Linked DNA regions of Blastochloris viridis. Each later gene encodes a partner of the first gene's protein in a complex. Links are inferred from orthologs where the notes say so. Each region holds a gene or a part of one and is shown on either strand. Other genes may lie near its edges.

Region 1 (7,728 bases):
GCACCACGTTGTCCTCCCGGATCAGGCTCGATTCGGGTGCCACCGGGGTTCCCACCGCGAGTGCCCGCGCCGCCTTCATCGTCCGCCGGGTCGAGCGGTTGATCAACCGGGCGGCGGCCACCGCCGCCGTGATCGACACGAGCGTGGTCAGCCCCAGCATGGCCAGCACCGCGTCGCGGCGCGCGCGGCTCGGTACCTCGATCAGTGCCTTCGGCACCCAGACGATGGCGTGCCAGCCGCACAGGCTCGAGCGGGAGAAGGCGGTGACGGACGGGCGTCCCTCCATGTCAACCGTTTCCAGCCCATGGTGGCGGACGGTGAGCAGGCCGATGAGGTTGTCCGACACGCTGCGCCCAAAAAACTCGTCGTGCCGCGACGCCCGCGCCACAACGCGCCCGTTGCCGTCGACCACTGTCGCGAACCAGCCGGCCGGGCGGTAGGTCTGCTGCACCACGTTGAGGATCGCGGCGGCGGGCGGCACCAACGTCAGCACGTAGCGCACCGCAAGGTCGGGGCCGGCCACCGGCACATGGACGCCAAACGACAACTGGCGGTCGTCGGCGACCGGGCCGAGATTGTCGATCTCGGCCTTGCCGGTGTTGAACACCCGCGCGATCGCCTCGCTGTCCGCGAACGGCGACGACGGCGTGTCCGGCCGCTCGCGTGTGTCGAACAGCTTACGCAACGCCGCGTCGAACAGCACGAAGTCGCCGCCCGCACGCCCGGCGATGGTGCGGGCCTGATCCTCAAACGTGGCAAGGTCCGGCGTCGATAGCAAGCGCGAGCCCGCCAGCATCTCGGCGGCGTCGCGGTAGCCCCTCAGCTCGCGGTCGACCGCCTGCGCCAGGGTGCGGGCGACGTCGCCGACGCGTTTGATCTCCTCGATCCGCTCGGCATCGTCCCAGCGCAGCACGGTATAGGTGCAGAGCGTGGCCAGCGGCGCCATCGACGCCAGCACCAGCAGCGCAAGCAGCCACGCCAGCGGAACGTCGCGCCGCCGCCGGGCAGGACCCTGAGCGGCGCTTGCGGGTTCGGCATCGTGCTTTGCAATCACTCCGCCCGGCCTCGTCTGGGGAATGCTATCCACAACCGATGCGCGTACTTTCCTCCTTCAGCGACTTTCACGCAAGGAGACGCTGGCGGCCCGAGCCAAGGACCTTGATACCTCCGGACCTCTTTGCATCCCCGATCCCGTCAGAACGGGATTTCGTCGTCCAGGTCGCTTGAATACTTGCCGCCGCCGCCGGAGGCCGCCGGGCGGGCGGCACCGCGGGCCGGCAGCGGGCTGCGCTGGCCGAAGTCGCCGCTGTCCTCGATCTCCGCGCCGCCACCGCCGCCGCGCCCGTCGAGCATCTGCAATTCGCCGCGGAAACGCTGCAGCACCACCTCGGTGGTGTACTTTTCCGCCCCCGCCTGGTCTTGCCATTTACGGGTCTGCAGCTGGCCCTCAATGTAAACTTTGGCGCCCTTCTTCAGGTACTGCTCGGCGACTTTGGCAAGCTGCTCGTTGAAGATCACCACCGAGTGCCACTCGGTGCGCTCGCGCCGCTCGCCGGTCGCCTTGTCGCGCCAGCTTTCCGAGGTCGCGATCCTGAGGTTGACCACGCTCTCGCCCGAGTTCAGCCGGCGGACTTCCGGGTCACGCCCGAGATTGCCGACCAGGATGACTTTATTGACGCTGCCCGCCATGGCTTTTGTGCCTTCCGCTGTGGGTTCTGTGCCGCCACCCTAGCCCGGCCATCCCGCAGATGCTGCCCCGGCCCCGCTGCTGTCCACAAGCGACGACGTTCCGGTTACGTTCTTAGCGCGGTGAGCGATGCGCAACAACTGGGATTCCCGGCCCGATATCGTCACCATGGCCACGGCCGGCAACGCCGCGAAACCCGAACGCATTGAAGCGGCGATGCGAACTGCCGATATCCTCGACTAGCACGCACCTGCGGGCGAACACGCGGAGAAGAAGCCTCGTCGTTCCATACCCGACCACGTCCAGCAGAAAGCCGAGGAATTCCAGCACCAATATGATAATTCCGTGCCCGCACCGCGCCGCCGACGAAAATACCACACCCACAGTCTGGCATATTGGCGTACGCCGGCCTAGGGTGTGTCCACGTTTTGTTCCTGCAAACTTGGCGATCGCCCGCCGACCTCTGCCGGCGGACGCGTCTGAGTTCTTGCTGCCACCGAGACCCCCCGCATGACTGCGCCCCGTTCCAAGCCCGATCCCGCCCGCATCATCTCGATCCGCGGTGCGCGGGTGCACAATCTCAAGAACGTCGATCTCGACATTCCGCGCGACAGGCTGGTGGTGTTCACCGGCCTGTCCGGCTCGGGCAAGTCGTCGCTGGCGTTCGATACCATCTATGCCGAGGGCCAGCGGCGCTACGTCGAGAGCCTGTCGGCCTATGCCCGCCAGTTTCTGGAGATGATGCAGAAGCCGGACGTCGACCAGATCGACGGCCTCTCCCCGGCCATCTCGATCGAGCAGAAGACCACCTCGAAGAACCCGCGCTCGACGGTCGGCACCGTCACCGAGATCTACGACTACATGCGCCTGCTATGGGCGCGGGTCGGGGTGCCCTATTCGCCGGCGACCGGCCTGCCGATCGAGAGCCAGACGGTGTCGCAGATGGTCGACCGGGTGCTGGAACTGCCGGTCGGCACGCGCCTTTTTCTGCTGGCGCCCGTCGTGCGCGGCCGCAAGGGCGAGTACCGCAAGGAGCTCGCCGACTTCCAGAAGAAAGGCTTCCAGCGCGTCAAGATCGACGGCGCGTTCTTCGAGATCTCGGAAGCGCCGGCCCTCGACAAGAAGCTCAAGCACGACATCGAGGTGGTGGTCGACCGGCTGGTGGTGCGGCCGGACATCGCCTCGCGATTGGCCGACTCGCTGGAGACCGCGCTCAAGCTCGCCGACGGGCTGGCGATCGTCGAGTTCGCGGACGCTCCCGCGTCCCATTCTTCACCTCCCCCCTTGCGGGGGAGGTCGGATCGCGAAGCGATCCGGGTGGGGGGCGACGAATCTAGGTCCACTGCCGGCACACCCCCCACCCCAGCCCTCCCCCACAAGGGGGGAGGGAGTGCGGATGCGCCCGATCCCCGGCGCATCCTGTTCTCGGAAAAGTTCGCCTGCCCGGTGTCCGGCTTCACCATTCCCGAGATCGAGCCGCGGCTGTTTTCGTTCAACAACCCGTTCGGCGCCTGCCCGGCGTGCGGCGGCATCGGCACCGAGCAGACCATCGACCCCGACCTCGTGGTGCCGGACACCGCGAAAACCCTGCGCCAGGGCGCCATCGTGCCGTGGTCGCGCTCCTCCAGCCCCTATTACGGCCAGACCCTCGACGCCCTTGCCCGTCATTTCAAGTTCAAGGTCACGGTGCCGTGGAAGGAGCTGCCGAAGAAGGCGCGCGACGTCATCCTCTACGGCTCGGGCGATGAGCCGGTCACCATCACCTATGACGACGGCATGCGCGCCTACGAGACGCGAAAGCCGTTCGAGGGCGTCATCACCAATCTGGAGCGGCGCTGGCGCGAGACCGAGAGCGAGTGGGCGCGCGAGGAGATCGGCAAATACTTCTCCGCCACCCCGTGCGAGGCCTGTGCCGGCAACCGCCTGAAACCCGAGGCGCTGGCGGTGAAGATCGCCACGTTCCACATCGGCCAGGTGGCCGAGATGAGCGTGCGCCGCTCGGCTGAGTGGTTCGAGGCGCTGCCGGCGCAGCTCAACACCAAGCAGAATGACATCGCAGTGCGCATCTTGAAGGAGATCCGCGAGCGGCTGCGCTTTCTGACCGACGTCGGTCTCGATTATCTGACGTTGGCGCGCAACTCCGGCACGCTGTCGGGCGGCGAGAGCCAGCGCATCCGCCTCGCCTCGCAGATCGGCTCGGGCCTCACCGGCGTGCTCTACGTGCTGGACGAGCCCTCGATCGGCCTGCACCAGCGCGACAACGAGCGCCTCTTGAAGACGCTGGTGCGGCTGCGCGACCTCGGCAACACCGTGATCGTGGTCGAGCACGACGAGGACGCCATCCGCGAGGCCGACTACGTGGTCGACGTCGGCCCCGGCGCCGGCATCCATGGCGGCCGCATCGTATCGCAGGGCACCCCGGCCGAGATCATGGCCGACCCTGCGTCGCTGACCGGGCAATACCTCACCGGCCAGAAGTCGATCGCGGTTCCGGCCCGGCGCAAGCCCGATCCGGGCCGCATGCTGAAGCTGGTCGGCGCCCGCGCCAACAATCTGAAGAACGTCACCGCCGAGATCCCGCTCGGCCTGTTCACCTGCATCACCGGGGTGTCGGGCGGCGGCAAGTCGACGCTGTTGATCGACACGCTGTTCAAGGCGGTGGCGCGGCGGCTCAACGGCGCCCACGACGTGCCCGGCGCCCACGACGCCCTCACCGGCCTCGAACAGCTCGACAAGGTGATCGACATCGACCAGTCGCCGATCGGCCGCACCCCGCGCTCTAATCCTGCCACCTACACCGGCGCGTTCACCCCGATCCGCGACTGGTTCGCCGGCCTGCCGGAATCCAAGGCGCGCGGCTACGGGCCCGGCCGCTTCTCGTTCAACGTCAAGGGCGGGCGCTGCGAGGCCTGCCAGGGTGACGGCGTCATCAAGATCGAGATGCACTTCTTGCCGGACGTCTACGTCACCTGCGACGTCTGCAAGGGCAAACGCTACAATCGCGAGACGTTGGAGGTGATCTTCAAGGGCAAGTCGATCGCCGACGTGCTCGACATGACGGTGGACGAAGGCACAACGTTCTTTCAGGCGGTGCCGACCATCCGCCGGATCATGGAGACGCTGGCGCGGGTCGGGCTCGGCTACATCCACATCGGCCAGCAGGCCACCACGCTGTCCGGCGGCGAGGCCCAGCGCGTCAAATTGGCCAAGGAGCTGTCGAAACGCTCGACCGGCCGCACGCTCTATATCCTGGATGAGCCGACCACCGGCCTGCACTTCCACGACGTCGCCAAGCTCCTGGAGGTGCTGCATGAGCTGGTGGCGCAGGGCAACACCGTGGCGGTGATCGAGCACAACCTCGAAGTGATCAAGACCGCCGATTGGGTGATCGATTTGGGCCCCGAGGGCGGCGACGGCGGCGGCGAGATCGTCGCCTCAGGCCCGCCCGAGCTGATCGCCAAAGCACCGCGCAGCTATACGGGGAAGTTCCTCAAGCCGGTGCTGGCGCGGGGCAAGGCGAAGCGGGCGGCGGAGTAGGCAAATCATACTCCGTGCCCGGCATGTACCTGAGTATGAGCAGTACTCGCCCTTAAATCCCTGCATTTGAAGAAGGTCGGCCGATTCTGGTCGGCTCTGGTGGGGCTGCGCCACCGCGCGCTCGCAGTCGAGCTCGACCACGGGCTGTTGTGGGTCTGGATCGGCATGCACGCGGATTACGACCGGCTGACCCAATCCTGACCGGCCAGCAAGCGCAACTTCCTCGTAGGGCGGAACAGCGCGGCGTAGTCCGCCGCGACGCAATGCCGCCGACCGGAGCCGGCTATTTCCGCTCCTCGGCCAGCACGGCGAGGCCGCGCTGCACCGCCGGCCGCGCCTTCACGGTGTCGAGCCAGCGCTTGAAGTGGGGAAAGCGGGTGACGTCCTGGCCCTGGCGTTCCCACAGCTTGGACCAGCCGAGGCAGGCGATGTCGGCGATCGAGTAGTCGCCTGCCAGGAATTCGCGCTCGGCGAGGCGCTTGTTCATCACCCCATAGAGTCGCGCCACCTCGTTGGTGTAGCGGGTGATGGCGTAATCGATCTTCTCCGGCGCGTAGATGCGGAAATGGTGGGCTTGTCCTGCCATCGGCCCCAGCCCGCCGACCTGCCAGTACAGCCACTGCTCGACCTCGACCCGGGCGCGCTCGTCGGTGGGATAGAACTTGCCGGTCTTGCGGCCGAGATACTGCAGAATCGCCCCCGACTCGAACACCGAGATCGGCTTACCGCCCGGCCCGTCGGGATCCACGATCGCCGGAATGCGGTTGTTGGGCGAGATCGCCAGGAAGTCCGGCTTGAACTGTTCTCCCTTGGAAATGTTCACTGGAACAACGGCGTAGGGCAGCCCGCACTCCTCCAGCATGATGGAGATCTTCCAGCCATTCGGCGTCGGCCAGTAGTAAAGTTCGATAGGTGCGGGAGCAGCAGGCATATTGGACTCCGAGAGCCGGCGAACACGGCGTTGCGGGACCCTAGGATCAGTGGGCCTGCGCTGCAACGTCTCGCGCCGCAGAGGTCGGCTGCAGAAAGCAACGCCATGCTCTCAAAGCGGTTTCTTGAAACCGACGTGCGTCCTGGCAAATCCGAGTCGCGCGTAGAAGCGGTGGGCGTCGGTGCGCGCCGCGTTCGAGGTCAGCGCGACAGTCGCGGCACCGCGCGCCCGCGCCTCGGCTTCGGCGTGCGCGACCACGGCGGCGCCGATGCCACGCCCGCGCAGATCGGGCGCCACCTGCACCCCCTCGACGATGGCGCGGCAGGCGCCGCGGCCGGCGATGCCGCCGACGACGATGAGCTGGAAGGTGGCGACCACCCGGCCGTCCAGGCGCGCGACGAAAAGTTCGGTCGCGGACGACGCCGTGATGGCGTCGAACCCGGCCTTGTAGGCGTCAAGCGCGGCCGGATCGACGGTGTCACCGTGGCCGCCAAGCGGATCGGCGGCGAACATGGCGACGATGGCCGGCAAATCCTCCCGCCGGGCCGGCTCGATCACCAGCGCCTCGGCTTGCGTCCTCACATCGACCGTCACATTAAGCCTCCCAAACTCTCGCCGACCGCCCGAGCGGGCCGCCACGCGGCGCGGCGCCGGCGCGGGGCGACTCGCACCTGTGCCAGCGCAGACACCGCATAACCGCCGGACCCAACGGCGAAATGACGGCCGCAAAAGCCCGGCCTTGAGGCTACGCGAGCCCCGGTTACCGTAAGCTGAGCCATTGGAAAGCCATGAGAAAACTGCCCGGCCGCGGGAACGCTTGGCTCGGCCGCACGTTTCAGAGCAGGCCAACGGCCGCGTGCCCGCAGTCCCGATGACAATGGCCTCCTCCGCACATCGCGCGTGGCCAAAGCTGCTGTGGGATCGCGGCGCATTCCCACACCGACGACCGAAAGGACCAAGCCATGGGTCTGTTCTCCAAGGACATCAAGAGCCTCGACGACCTGTTCGTCCACGGCCTGCGCGACATCTATTATGCCGAAAAGCAGATTACCCAAGCGCTGCCGAAAATGATCTCCAAGGCGTCCGATCCCGAGCTGAAGCGGGGCTTCGAGACCCACCTGCGCGAAACCGAGGGCCACGTCGAGCGGCTGGAGAAGGTATTCCAGATGCACGGCGTCACGCCGAGCCAGATCGACTGCCCGGCGATCGACGGCATCCTCGAGGAGGGCGACGAGATTTCCAGCGACATCGGCGACACCGATGTGATGGACGCCGCCCTGATCGCCGCCGCCCAGGCGGTCGAGCACTACGAGATCACCCGCTACGGCTCGCTGGTTGCGTGGGCCAAGCAGCTCGGCCGCGGCGACTGCGCTGCCGTGCTGCAGCAAACCCTCGACGAGGAGAAGGCGACCGACCGCAAGCTCACCGCCGCGGCGGAAAGCAAGATCAACCTCCGCGCCGTCAGCTAACGCACCGAATCGGCCGGGCTCGGTGCCATCTCACCGGCGATCGAGCTCCGATCAAAACGCCGCCACGGCAGGGCTTCGGACCGGCCGTGGTGGCGACGCGTTCA
Region 2 (4,328 bases), 210 kb from region 1 along the record:
GTGCAGTTCGTGATCGACGGCGCCAGCGCGGTGATCAGGGGCGGGTGAGCAGCGCTCCGTCCGATGATGCCAAGTACGCGCCCTCATCGTGAGCAGCCCGCCAAGCGGGCGTCACGAAGCATGCTCCAGTCTACGCCGGAGCCACCCTCACGCTTCGAGACGGCTGCTTGGCGGCCTCCTCAGCATGAGGGCTCTGGGGTTCACGCTGCCTCGGCCCGCGTCGCGATCTTGGCGAGGCTGCGCAGAATCATCATGGTGCCCTTGAGGCGTTCGGACACCTTGTCGAAATCGCGCAGGAACAGAATGCGCTGGTCCGGCCGCACCTTCGCCGTCGGTCCCTGGTCGAGGATAAAGCTCATCAGGCCACGGGTGTTCTTGAAGGTGTTGTCGCGGAACGCGATCACCACGCCCTTCGGTCCGGCGTCGACCTTCTCGACATTGGCGCGCCGGCATAGCGCCTTGATGGCGACGATCTTGAGCAACTGGTCGACCTCCGGCGGCATCGGCCCGAAGCGGTCGACCATTTCCGCCGCCACCCCTTCGATCTGGGTGTCGTCCTCCAGATCCGCCAAGCGGCGATAGAGCGTGAGGCGCACGTTGAGGTCGGCGACGTAGTCCTCCGGGATCGTCACCGGCACGCCCAGCGTGATCTGCGGCGACCACTGGTCGGACACCGGTTCGGTGATGCCGGCCTTCATCATCTCGACCGCCTCCTCCAGCATCTGCTGGTAGAGCTCAAAACCGACTTCCTTGATATGGCCGGACTGCTCGTCGCCAAGCAGATTGCCGGCGCCGCGGATGTCGAGGTCGTGCGAGGCAAGTTGGAAGCCGGCGCCCAGCGTATCGAGCGACTGCAGAACTTTCAGCCGACGCTCGGCCTGCGCGGTGAGCGGCTTGTCGGCTGAAACCGTGAACAGCGCGTAGGCGCGGGTTTTCGCGCGACCGACGCGGCCGCGCAGCTGATAAAGCTGGGCGAGGCCGAACATATCGGCGCGGTGAACGATCAGCGTGTTCGCGGTCGGAATGTCGAGACCGGATTCGACGATGGTGGTGGAGAGCAGCACGTCGGCCTTGCCCTCGTAGAACGCGGTCATCACGCTCTCGAGCTCCTTCGCCGACATCTGGCCGTGGCCGACCACCACCTTCACCTCCGGGACGTTCTTGTCGAGGAAGTCCTTGCACGCGGCGATGTCCTCGATCCGCGGGCAGACGTAGAATGCCTGGCCGCCGCGATAGCGCTCGCGCAGGAGCGCCTCGCGCACCACCAGGCCGTCGAACGGCGCTATGAAGGTGCGCACCGCGAGGCGGTCCACCGGCGGCGTCGCGATGATCGACATTTCGCGCACGCCCGACATGGCGAGCTGCAGCGTGCGCGGGATCGGCGTCGCCGTCAGCGTCAGGACGTGGACCTCGGCGCGGAGCTGCTTTAAGCGCTCCTTGTGGCTGACGCCGAAATGCTGTTCCTCGTCGACGATGAGCAGGCCAAGGTCCTTGAAGTTGATGCCCTTGCTGAGCAGCGCGTGGGTGCCGACCACGATGTCGATGCCGCCCGTGACAATGCCGGTCTTCACCTTCGCCAGATCGGATGAGCCGACCATGCGCGAGGCCTCGGCGACGTTGATCGGCAAGCCCTTGAAACGCTCGGTGAACGTGCGGGCGTGCTGGCGGGCGAGCAGCGTTGTCGGCACCACCACCGCGACCTGCTTGCCGTTCATCACGCAGGCGAAGGCGGCGCGCAGCGCGACTTCGGTCTTGCCGAATCCGACGTCGCCGCACACCAGGCGGTCCATCGGGTGGCCGGCGGCCAGATCGTCGGTCACCGCCTCGATAGCGGCAAGCTGATCGTCGGTCTCATCGAACGGGAACCGCGCCGCAAACTCATCGGCCAGACCCGGCGCCACGGTGAGGCGCGGCGCCTCCTTGAGCGTGCGTTCGGCCGCGACCTTGATCAGCGCCGACGCCATCTCGCGGATGCGGCTCTTCATCCGCGCCTTGCGGGTCTGCCAGCCGTGGCCGCCGAGCTTGTCGAGCACCGCCCCGGCGTCCTCGGAGCCGTAGCGGGTCAGAAGCTCGATGTTCTCGACCGGCAGGAACAGCCGGTCGCCGCCGGCGTAATGCAGCTCCAGGCAATCGTGCGGTGCGCCCGCGGCCTCGACCGTTTTCAGGCCGACGAAGCGGCCGATGCCGTGGTCGACGTGAACCACCAGATCGCCGGCATTGAGGCTCGTCACCTCGGCGATGAAGTTCTGGGCGCGCTTGGCGGCGCGCCGCGGCCGAACCAGCCGCTCACCGAGAATGTCCTGCTCGGCCAGCACCGCAACCGCGTCGGTCTCGAACCCGGTTTCGAGGCCAAGGATGGCAAGACCGGTGGTGCGGGCGTCGAGCGCCAACGCCTTGGCCCAGCTTCCCACCGTCTCGATCCGCTCCAGGCCATGGTCGCGCAGCACGTGGCCGAGGCGCTCGCGCGAGCCCTCGGTCCAGGCCGCCACCACCACGGCCTTGCCGCCCTCCTGCAGGGTGCGGATGTGCGCCACCACCGCGTCGAACACGTTGGCGTCGCTGGCGCGCTCGGCGGCGAAGCTATGGCCGCGCTTGGCACCGACGTCGACGACGTTGACGGTGTCGGGCACTGCGAACGGCGAAAATCGCGCCAGGCCCCGCTCGCCGAGCCGCCCCTGCCATTCGCCCGCGGTGAGATAGAGCTTGTCCGGCGGCAGTGGCTTATAGACCGCCTGCATGGTACCGCTCGCCGGCATGTCGAGCGCCTCGCGCCGCGCCTGATAATAGTCGGCGATCTGGGCGAAACGCTCCTTCACCGCGTCCTCGGCCAACGGCTCCAGCACCACAGGCGTGCCGGGCAGATAGTCGAACAGGGTATCGAGCTTTTCGTGGAACAGCGGCAGCCAATGCTCGTGGCCGGGCGAGCGGCGACCTTCGGAAATCGTCTCGTAGAGCGTATCGCCCTTGGTGGCAGCACCGAACGCCGCGACATAGCCGAGGCGGAAGCGGCGGATGCTGTCGGTGGTGAGTTGCAGTTCGCTGACCGGCACGAATTCGAGCTGGCGCATCTGCGCCACCGAGCGCTGGGTCTCCGGGTCGAAGGTGCGGATCGACTCCAGCGTATCGCCGAAGAAATCGAGCCGCACCGGCAGGTCGAGCCCCGGCGGGAACATGTCGACGATGCCGCCGCGCACCGCGTATTCGCCGGTGTCGCGCACCGTGGCGCTGCGCAAGAAGCCGTTGATCTCCAGCCACTCGACGATGCCCGCCATCGCCACCATGTTGCCGGGCGCCACCGCCAGCGACTGCACCGCCACCGTCTCGCGCGCCGGCAGGCGCTGCAGCACGGCATTGACGGTGGTCAGCAGGATCGCCGGCTTGTCGCGGCCGGTGACGCGGGCGAGCCGCGCCAGCACCGACATGCGGCGGGCGACGATGGCGGCGTTGGGCGAAGCCCGGTCGTAGGGCTGGCAGTCCCATGCCGGCAGCGACAACACCTCGACATCGGGCGCGAAGAAGCCGAGCGCGCTCTCGATCGCCTGCATCCGCGGGCCGTCGCGGCACACCATCAAGAGGCTGACCGCCGGGGCGTCGGGCCGGGCGGCGGCGGCGCGGGCAAGGTCGCCTGCGACCAGAGGCTCGATGCCGTCCGCCACGCTGGCGAAGGTCACCGGCTTGCCGGGAGTGAGGGATTGGGGGGCGCGAAGCGGCTTGTTCATTCGAAATCCGGGTGGTCGGCACGGCGCGTCCCTCGCCCATCGCGGACGGGGGCGGCGAGGACGGAACAACGTGACGTCCGAGCCGGGTGAGCTATCCCGGCGCGTGACGTCTCAGTTTGCTCCCTCACCCGCCTCGCGATCCAAAACTCAAAATTGCTCGACCCCTTCTCACGCAGGGAGAGAGGGTCGAAAAAGACTGGCGTTGCGCCACCGCGATCACGCATCGGCTCCCGGGTGGTCGCGATGGAAATCGCGCAGGCCCTTTAAAACCGCGGTGTCATAATCCGGCGGAACCTCGCGCGAGCCGGTGATCCAGCCGTAGATATCGTGGTCCTGGGCGTCCATCAGGTGTTCAAGCTGATCGACCTCGCCCTCGTTCAAGGTGCCGAGCATGGCGTCGGCGAAGCGGCCGATCAAAAGGTCGAGTTCGCGGGTGCCGCGGTGCCAGGCGCGGAACAGGATGCGGCGGCGGCGCTCGTCGAGACCGGCGCTCGATCGCGTGGTGCCTGACATAGGGTCACTCCGGAATAGAAAAAGGCCCGCGGAGCCGTTTGGCCCCCGGTGCTCGTTCCTCTATAGCGTCCGCCGCCGCCGCTGTCAGCGCCGCGT

What was found. Proteins that work in one complex are often made in the same cells at the same time.
Region 2: the proteins of uvrA (region 1) and mfd are in contact, whole or in part, in a crystal structure (PDB 4DFC), measured with the Escherichia coli proteins. The link is inferred for Blastochloris viridis from one-to-one orthologs.

What each region holds. Positions count from the first base shown.
Region 1 is NZ_CP012946.1:1,861,732-1,869,459, forward strand. Bases 1,881-5,424 are described here. They hold uvrA (excinuclease ABC subunit UvrA), read left to right. Parts: upstream 1,881-2,197; coding sequence 2,198-5,224; downstream 5,225-5,424. Other genes in these bases: BVIR_RS17310 (hypothetical protein), read left to right, coding at 5,291-5,424. Also shown: BVIR_RS08255 (sensor histidine kinase), read right to left, coding at 1-1,054; BVIR_RS08260 (single-stranded DNA-binding protein), read right to left, coding at 1,195-1,689; more of BVIR_RS17310, read left to right, coding at 5,425-5,425; BVIR_RS08270 (glutathione S-transferase N-terminal domain-containing protein), read right to left, coding at 5,508-6,155; BVIR_RS08275 (GNAT family N-acetyltransferase), read right to left, coding at 6,267-6,668; BVIR_RS08280 (YciE/YciF ferroxidase family protein), read left to right, coding at 7,118-7,624. UniProt on the Escherichia coli protein: The UvrABC repair system catalyzes the recognition and processing of DNA lesions. UvrA is an ATPase and a DNA-binding protein. A damage recognition complex composed of 2 UvrA and 2 UvrB subunits scans DNA for abnormalities.
Region 2 is NZ_CP012946.1:1,649,731-1,654,058, reverse strand. What follows is about bases 1-4,027. They hold mfd (transcription-repair coupling factor), read right to left. Parts: upstream 3,720-4,027; coding sequence 201-3,719; downstream 1-200. Other genes in these bases: BVIR_RS07340 (FAD assembly factor SdhE), read right to left, coding at 3,936-4,027; BVIR_RS07350 (MarC family protein), read left to right, coding at 1-48. Outside these bases: more of BVIR_RS07340, read right to left, coding at 4,028-4,232. UniProt on the Escherichia coli protein: Couples transcription and DNA repair by recognizing RNA polymerase (RNAP) stalled at DNA lesions. Mediates ATP-dependent release of RNAP and its truncated transcript from the DNA, and recruitment of nucleotide excision repair machinery to the damaged site.